2 regions of the Geodermatophilus sp. URMC 60 genome follow, and region 1 is predicted to be linked to the other one. Evidence: riboswitches for the same ligand, from Rfam matches in the RefSeq annotation. Region 1 holds a riboswitch; the other holds the start of a gene.
What was found. Region 1 has a riboswitch for thiamine pyrophosphate ahead of thiM (hydroxyethylthiazole kinase). Riboswitches for the same ligand answer to the same signal wherever they lie in the genome.
Positions count from the first base shown of each region.

Region 2: linked by a shared signal. The riboswitch ahead of ACWIX3_RS04570 (purine-cytosine permease family protein) and the one ahead of thiM (hydroxyethylthiazole kinase) in region 1 are both predicted to bind thiamine pyrophosphate.

Region 1 covers NZ_CP199958.1:796,009-799,210, forward strand. Annotated here, with positions in the region: gene ACWIX3_RS03850 (helicase) at 1-941, shown strand, start outside; gene ACWIX3_RS03855 (TSUP family transporter) at 1,104-1,838, opposite strand; TPP riboswitch at 1,958-2,053, shown strand; gene thiM (hydroxyethylthiazole kinase) at 2,047-2,835, shown strand; gene thiE (thiamine phosphate synthase) at 2,832-3,202, shown strand, end outside.
Region 2 covers NZ_CP199958.1:948,660-951,861, reverse strand. Annotated here, with positions in the region: gene ACWIX3_RS04585 (hypothetical protein) at 1-18, opposite strand, end outside; gene ACWIX3_RS04580 (TenA family protein) at 181-798, opposite strand; gene ACWIX3_RS04575 (thiaminase II/PqqC family protein) at 795-1,391, opposite strand; TPP riboswitch at 1,459-1,572, shown strand; gene ACWIX3_RS04570 (purine-cytosine permease family protein) at 1,562-2,908, shown strand; gene thiO (glycine oxidase ThiO) at 2,905-3,202, shown strand, end outside.

The DNA.
Region 1 (3,202 bases):
CGCAGTTCGCCCAGCGGCACGGCGAGCCGCTGCGCGCCTGGGCGGACCTCCCGGCGAAGCTCGCCCAGCACGGGTTCCACGTGGAACGGGGCCGCTACGGCTGGGCGTGGACCGAGGACGCCGACGAGCGCCGCGCCGACCTGGCGCGGCTGCAGGGCTGGCTGGCCGCCGGCGACCCGCCCGCGGCGCTGCACCGGCCGGCCCCGTGGGGACCGGTGTCGGTCACCGGGACGCCGGTCGCGCTGACCCCGGCCGAGCAGGCCGCCTACGAGTCGGGGTGGCAGGAGTTCCGCGCCGAGATGCAGCTGGCCCGCAAGGCGCGACAGACCGCCCGCGGACGGGCCGCACTGCTGCGGTTCCGGCAGAAGGCCGGGCTGATCCGGGTCCAGGCCACCGTCGACTGGGTGCGGGCCCAGGTCGAGGCCGAGCGGCAGGTCGCGGTGTCGGTGGAGTTCGTCGAGACGGCGGCCGACCCGATCCGCGAGGCCCTGCAGGACGCCGGGATCGCGGTGGCCTGCATCTACGGCGGTGCGGGATCAAATAGGGACCGCTTCGACGTCGAGGCGGAGCGGCTGCGCTTCCAGACCGGCGCAGCGCCGGTGTGCGTCTTCACCGTCACCGCCTCGATCAGCCTGCACGCCGGCGAGCTGCTCCCCGGCGGAGCGGCGGCCGCCACGACGCCGCGGGTCGGGCTGTTCCACCAGCCGCGCTTCTCCGGCATCCAGGCCCGCCAGGTCACCGGCCGCACCCACCGCGACGGCCAGGTCTCCCCGTGGCGGGTCGCCTTCGCCGAGGACACGGTGGAGGAGCAGGTGGCCCGGGTGATGGTGGAGCGGCTGGCCGTCAGCGGTTCCACCGCCGGGGCGGACACCTCCGCCCTGCGGGAGATCGCCGAGCTGCTCGACGCCGACTGGCTGCCGCCGGTCGCGCTCACCGAGTGAGGGCCACCTCAGCCGAGCCCCGCCTCGCGTTGCCCCCTCGCCCGCCGAGTTGATCATGGGGTCGATGCTCGAGGGCGCGCCGTCGACTGCGCGTCCGCCTGCAACAACCCCATGATCAACCGGAGGAGGCGCTCGCTCCCGGCAGGTGGCCGCACCACCACCTCAGCCGAGCCCCGCGGCGATGCTGGCCACACCGGCCAGCGCCGACAGCGCCAGCCCGGCCGCGCGGAACCGGCGGACGTCGAGCAGGTGGAACAGCCGGCGGCCCGCCACGTGGCCGACGACCGCCGCCGCCAGCAGCACCAGCACCACCTCCGGGCGGAAGGCCTGCGCGAGCCGCCCCGACGCGGTGAGCACCGCCGCGCCGAGCAGGTTGAGGGCGAGGAACAGCGCCGCGAGGGTGTCCCGCATCTCCGCCGGGGGCACCTGCCGCCGCTCGAGCCAGAGCACCAGCGGTGGCCCGTTGGTGCTGGTCGTGGTGGTGAGGATGCCGGCGAGGAGCCCCACGCCCAGCGTGGCCCACCGTGACGGCTCCTTCCCGCCGGGGGCCGGGCGCCGCAGGACCTGCAGCCCCACGGCCGCGAGCACGCCCACGCCCACCGCGAGCTGCAGCGCCGGCTTGCTGACCACGGCGAGCACCAGCACGCCGGCCAGGACCCCGGGGACGGCGGCGAGGGTCACCACGCGCACGTCGGCCCACCGGACGGCCGGCCGCGACCCGCGGCGCACCAGGAGCAGGAGCAGGGTCGTGGCCGTGGCGAGCACGATCAGCGTGGTCACCGCCTCGGTGGGGGCGAGGACGGCCACGAGGGCGGGGCCGGCGATGAGCGCGAGGCCGAACCCGGCGGCGGCCTGCACCGTCGCGCCCACCAGGACGGCGAGGCACGCGAGCAGCACGACGGCCATCCTGTCGCACGCCCCCGGCGCACCCCGGCCCGCCGCCCGACGCCGCCCACGGCGGGCAGCCAGGCCGCCGTGCCGGCAGCACGACGGCGGAGCGGTGTTACGTTCGGGGTGCACGTGGCACGGGGTGTCCCCGACCGGGGACTGAGAGCACACCCGTCGAACCTGCTCCAGTTCGCACTGGCGAAGGGATGTCACCGGCATGCCGGCCGTCGACCTGCGCGCCGCCCGCGCGGCGCTGCTCGCCCGCACCCCCCTGGTGCACTGCCTCACCAACACCGTCGTCCAGGCGATCACCGCCAACGCCCTGCTGGCGGCGGGCGCCGCCCCGGCGATGGTGGACGCCCCGGAGGAGGCCGCAGACTTCGCCGCGGTCGCCTCGGGGGTGCTGGTCAACGTCGGCACGGTGCACGCCCGCACCGCCGAGGCGATGCGGCTGGCCGCCCGCTCGGCGGGCGCGGCCGGGACGCCGTGGGTGCTCGACCCCGTCGCCGTCGGCGCGCTCGTCTACCGCACCGAGCTGACCACCGAGCTGGTCGGGCTGCGCCCCACGGTGGTGCGCGGCAACGCCTCGGAGGTCATGGCGCTGGCCGGTGCGGGCGGTGGCGGTCGCGGCGTGGACAGCACCGACAGTGCCGACGACGCCGCCAAGGCGGCTGCCGAGCTCGCGGAGCGCACCAGCGGGGTCGTGGCGGTCAGTGGCGAGGTCGACCTGATCACCGACGGACGGCGGACCGTCCGCGTCGGCGGGGGATCGGCGCTCCTGACCCGCACCACCGGCGCGGGCTGCGCGCTGGGGGCGCTGGTCGCCGCCTACGTCGCGGCCACCGGGGACGCGCTCACCGGCACCGTGGCCGCGCACGCGCACGTCGCCCTCGCCGCCGAGCGGGCCGCACGGGTGGCGCACGGCCCGGGCACCTTCGCGCCCGCCTGGCTCGACGCGCTGGACGCCGTCGACGGCGAGGCCCTGACGAGGGCTGACATCCGGTGAACCGCCCGTTCGACCCGACCCTCTACCTGGTCACCGACACCGCGCTGTCCACCCCGCGACCGGTCGCCGACGTCGTCCGTGCGGCGGTCGCCGGCGGCGTCACCACCGTCCAGGTGCGGGACAAGACCGCGCCCCGCCGGGAACTGCTCGAGCTCACCCGCGCGGTGCAGGCGGCCCTGGCCGATCGGCCGGACGTCGCGCTCTGGGTCAACGACGCCGTCGACGTCGCGCTCCTGGCCGGTGCGGACGGCGTGCACGTCGGCCAGGACGACCTGCCGCCGGCCGAGGTGCGCGCCCTGCTCGGGCCCGGCCGGCTGCTCGGCTTCAGCGTCTCCTCCGTCGCCGAGCTGGACGTCGCCCGCGCACT
Region 2 (3,202 bases), 150 kb from region 1:
GGGGATCGGCGCGACCATGCGGTGAGTCAACCAGTGCTCCCCGCCGAACGCTGCAGACTCCGCAGCCCGGGACCCGTCCACGGGTGCACGACGAGCCGGCGCCCGGCACCGCCGCCACCTCGTCCCCTCCATCGGATCGTCACGTCCTGCGAGCACCGCGGGTTCCACGTGGAACCGCGGTCAGACGATGTGCCAGGCGGCGTCGAAGAAGCCGACCTCCAACTGCATCGCCCGCCGGTAGGCCGTCCGGACGGCGGGGGTGTCCTCGGCGTGCCGGTCGAGCAGCCGCTCCAGGGTGTCGGCCAGCTCCTCGAAGCCCGGATCGGCGTACGTGGTGACCCACTCGGCGTAGTCCCCCGCCGACTCGGCGGACAGCGACCGGCCCAGGTGCGCGTAGAGCCGCACGCAGGGGGTCATCGCCGCAGCGGTCAACGTGATCCCACCCAGGAACGCCGTCGACAGGAGGAAGTCGGTGTAGGCCAGGGTCGCCGGGAGCGGCTCGACCCCCACGAGGTCGATCCCCCACCGCGCCGCGTAGCCGGCGTGCAGCGCTAGTTCCTCCCGGACGCCGGCGAGCAGGTCGGCGAACGTGTCCAGGGTCGCCCGGTCGGGGCTGTGCGTGATCCCGACGGCATAGGCGCGGGCGAAGGACTCGAGGAAGAACGCGTCCTGGGCGACGTAGCCCGCGAAGACCGACCGCGGCAGCGTGCCGTCGCCGACGCCCGCGACGAACGGGTGCGCCAGCGCCTCGGCGGCCAGGTCGGCGTTCGCCGTCCAGAGCTCGGCGGCGAGGCTCATCGGGCCTCCACCGCCATCGCCCAGAAGGCCGTCTCGGCGGCGACCACCTCGGTGAACGTCCCGTCGGCGTCCGGCGCGGGGACGCCGTCCGCCGCCGTCTCCAGGCCGGCCACGTAGGCCGCGAAGCCCGGCAGCGTCCAGTGCTCCACGAAGGCCTGGTACTCCGGCGCCCCGGGCCGGGCTCCCGACCAGGCGTCGAGGTAGGTGCGCTCGATGGCCCACAGCGCGGTCAGCGCCGTCCCGACGTCGGCGGCTTCGAGCCGCTCGAGCAGCTGCGCGTAGGCGGCCGCGGCCGGCAGCGCAGGCGCGCCGAGGTCCAGCCCGCGGACGGCGGCCTGCTCCTCGAACCAGGTCAGCTCGTCGACCAGCGCGACCAGCCCGCCGGCGAGGACGGCCTGCGCAGGGCGGGGCGCGCGGGCCAGCAGCCGGGCCTGGAAGCGCAGCAGGTCGGCGACGAAGCGTGCGTCCTGCACCAGCCAGGTGTCGAACGCGGCGACCGGGATCGTCCCGTCGCGCACGGCGTCGAGGAAGGGGTGGCGGGTCGCTCCCCGCCAGGCGTCGGGATGGGAGGACAGGAGGTCGGCGACCGGCACGGCGGCGACCGTACGCGGCCGTGCCCGGAGGCCCGTAACCCGCGCCGCGGATGGGCCTATGGTGGACAGCGCCATGTGCGGGAGCTCGGGCGGACCGGGCTGAGAGGGCGACTCCGACGCGTCGCCGACCGCTGGAACCTGACCGGGTAATGCCGGCGTAGGGAGCGACCATGAGCACGTCGGACGACGTCCGCACCAGCGCGCCCACCGGGGACGCGCCCCTCACCCTCGACGAGGCCCCGGCCCCCACCCTCGGCCTGCGCGACACGTTCGGGTTGTGGGCAAACCTCGGCGTCAGCCTGCTGCTGCCGGTCGCCGCCGTCTTCGTCGTCCTCCCGGGCCGACCGCTGTCGACGACGATCGGCGCCATCGTCGTCGGCGCGGTGATCGGCAGCGTCCTGCTCGGGCTGGCCGCGGCGGCCGGCGCCCGCGAGCGGGTGCCGACGATGGTGCTGCTGCGCGGGCTGCTCGGCCGCCACGCCTCCGCGCTGCCCACCGCGCTCAACCTCGTGCAGTGCGTCGGCTGGGCGACCTTCGAGATCGTGATCATCGCCGAGGCCGCGTCCCGGGTCCTCGACGCGCCGCGCTGGCCGTTCGTGCTGGCCGCGGGCGTGCTGGCCACCGCGATGGCGCTGCGCCCGCTCGGCGTGGCCCGCGTGCTGGCGCGCTACGCCGTCTGGGCCGCGCTCGCCGCGGTCGTCTACCTGTTCGTCGAGGTGCTCGCCGAACCGCTGCCGCCGCTGACCGCCGGCGCGGCGACGTCGTTCTGGACGGCGGCCGACATCGTGATCGCCCTGCCGATCTCCTGGTTCCCGCTGGTCGCCGACTACACCCGGCACGTGCGCAGCGGCCGGGCGGCGTTCGCCGGGGCGTCGCTGGGCTACGGCCTGGCCACCGTCGCCATGTTCACCCTCGGCGTCGTCGCCCTGGCCGCCTACGGCAGCGCCGGGCTGGACGTCATCGACGCGCTGCTGGCCGTGCCGCTGGGTGCGGTGGCGGTGCTCGTGCTGGTCACCGTCGAGCTGGACGAGGCCTTCGCCAACGTCTACTCGACGGCGGTCTCGACGCAGAACCTCGTCGCCCGCGCCGACCGCCGGCTGCTCGCGCTGGGCGTCGGGACCGTCGCGACGCTGCTGGCGCTGACCTTCGACATCGCCGCCTACGAGCCGTTCCTCTTCCTCATCGGTGCGGTCTTCGTCCCGCTGGTCGGCGTCTTCGCGGTCGCCTACGCCGCGACGCCGCGGGGTGCCTGGGACACCTCCGACACCGCTCCCGCCCGGCCGCTGCTCCTGCTGCCGTGGCTCGCCGGCTTCCTCGCCTACCAGCTCACGCTGCCGACGTACTTCTCCGGCCCGGGCGCCGGCTGGACGGCGTGGTGGAGCGCCCGGCAGGCCGATGTCGGCATCGACCCGGCGAACGGCTGGTCGGCGTCGCTGGTGGGCCTGGGCGTCGCGGTGCTGTCCACCGCCCTGATCTGCCTGCCCGGGTGGCTGCGCCGGCGGAGGATCCCGGCATGACCGACGTCGCGGTCGCCGGCGGGGGGCTCATCGGGCTGGCCACGGCCTGGCGGGCCGCCCGGCGCGGCCTGTCGGTCACCGTCGTCGACGACTCCCCCGGCACCGGCGCGTCGGCCGCCGCGGCGGGGATGCTCGCCCCGGTCACCGAGGCCGGGTACCGCGAGGAATCGCTGCTGCGGCTGGGCCTGGCCTCGGTCGAGCGCTGGCCGGCCTTCGCCGCGGACGTCGAGCAGGCCACCGGCATGTCGATCGGGCTGCGCACCGCCGGCACGCTCGTCGTCGGCTTCGACGAGG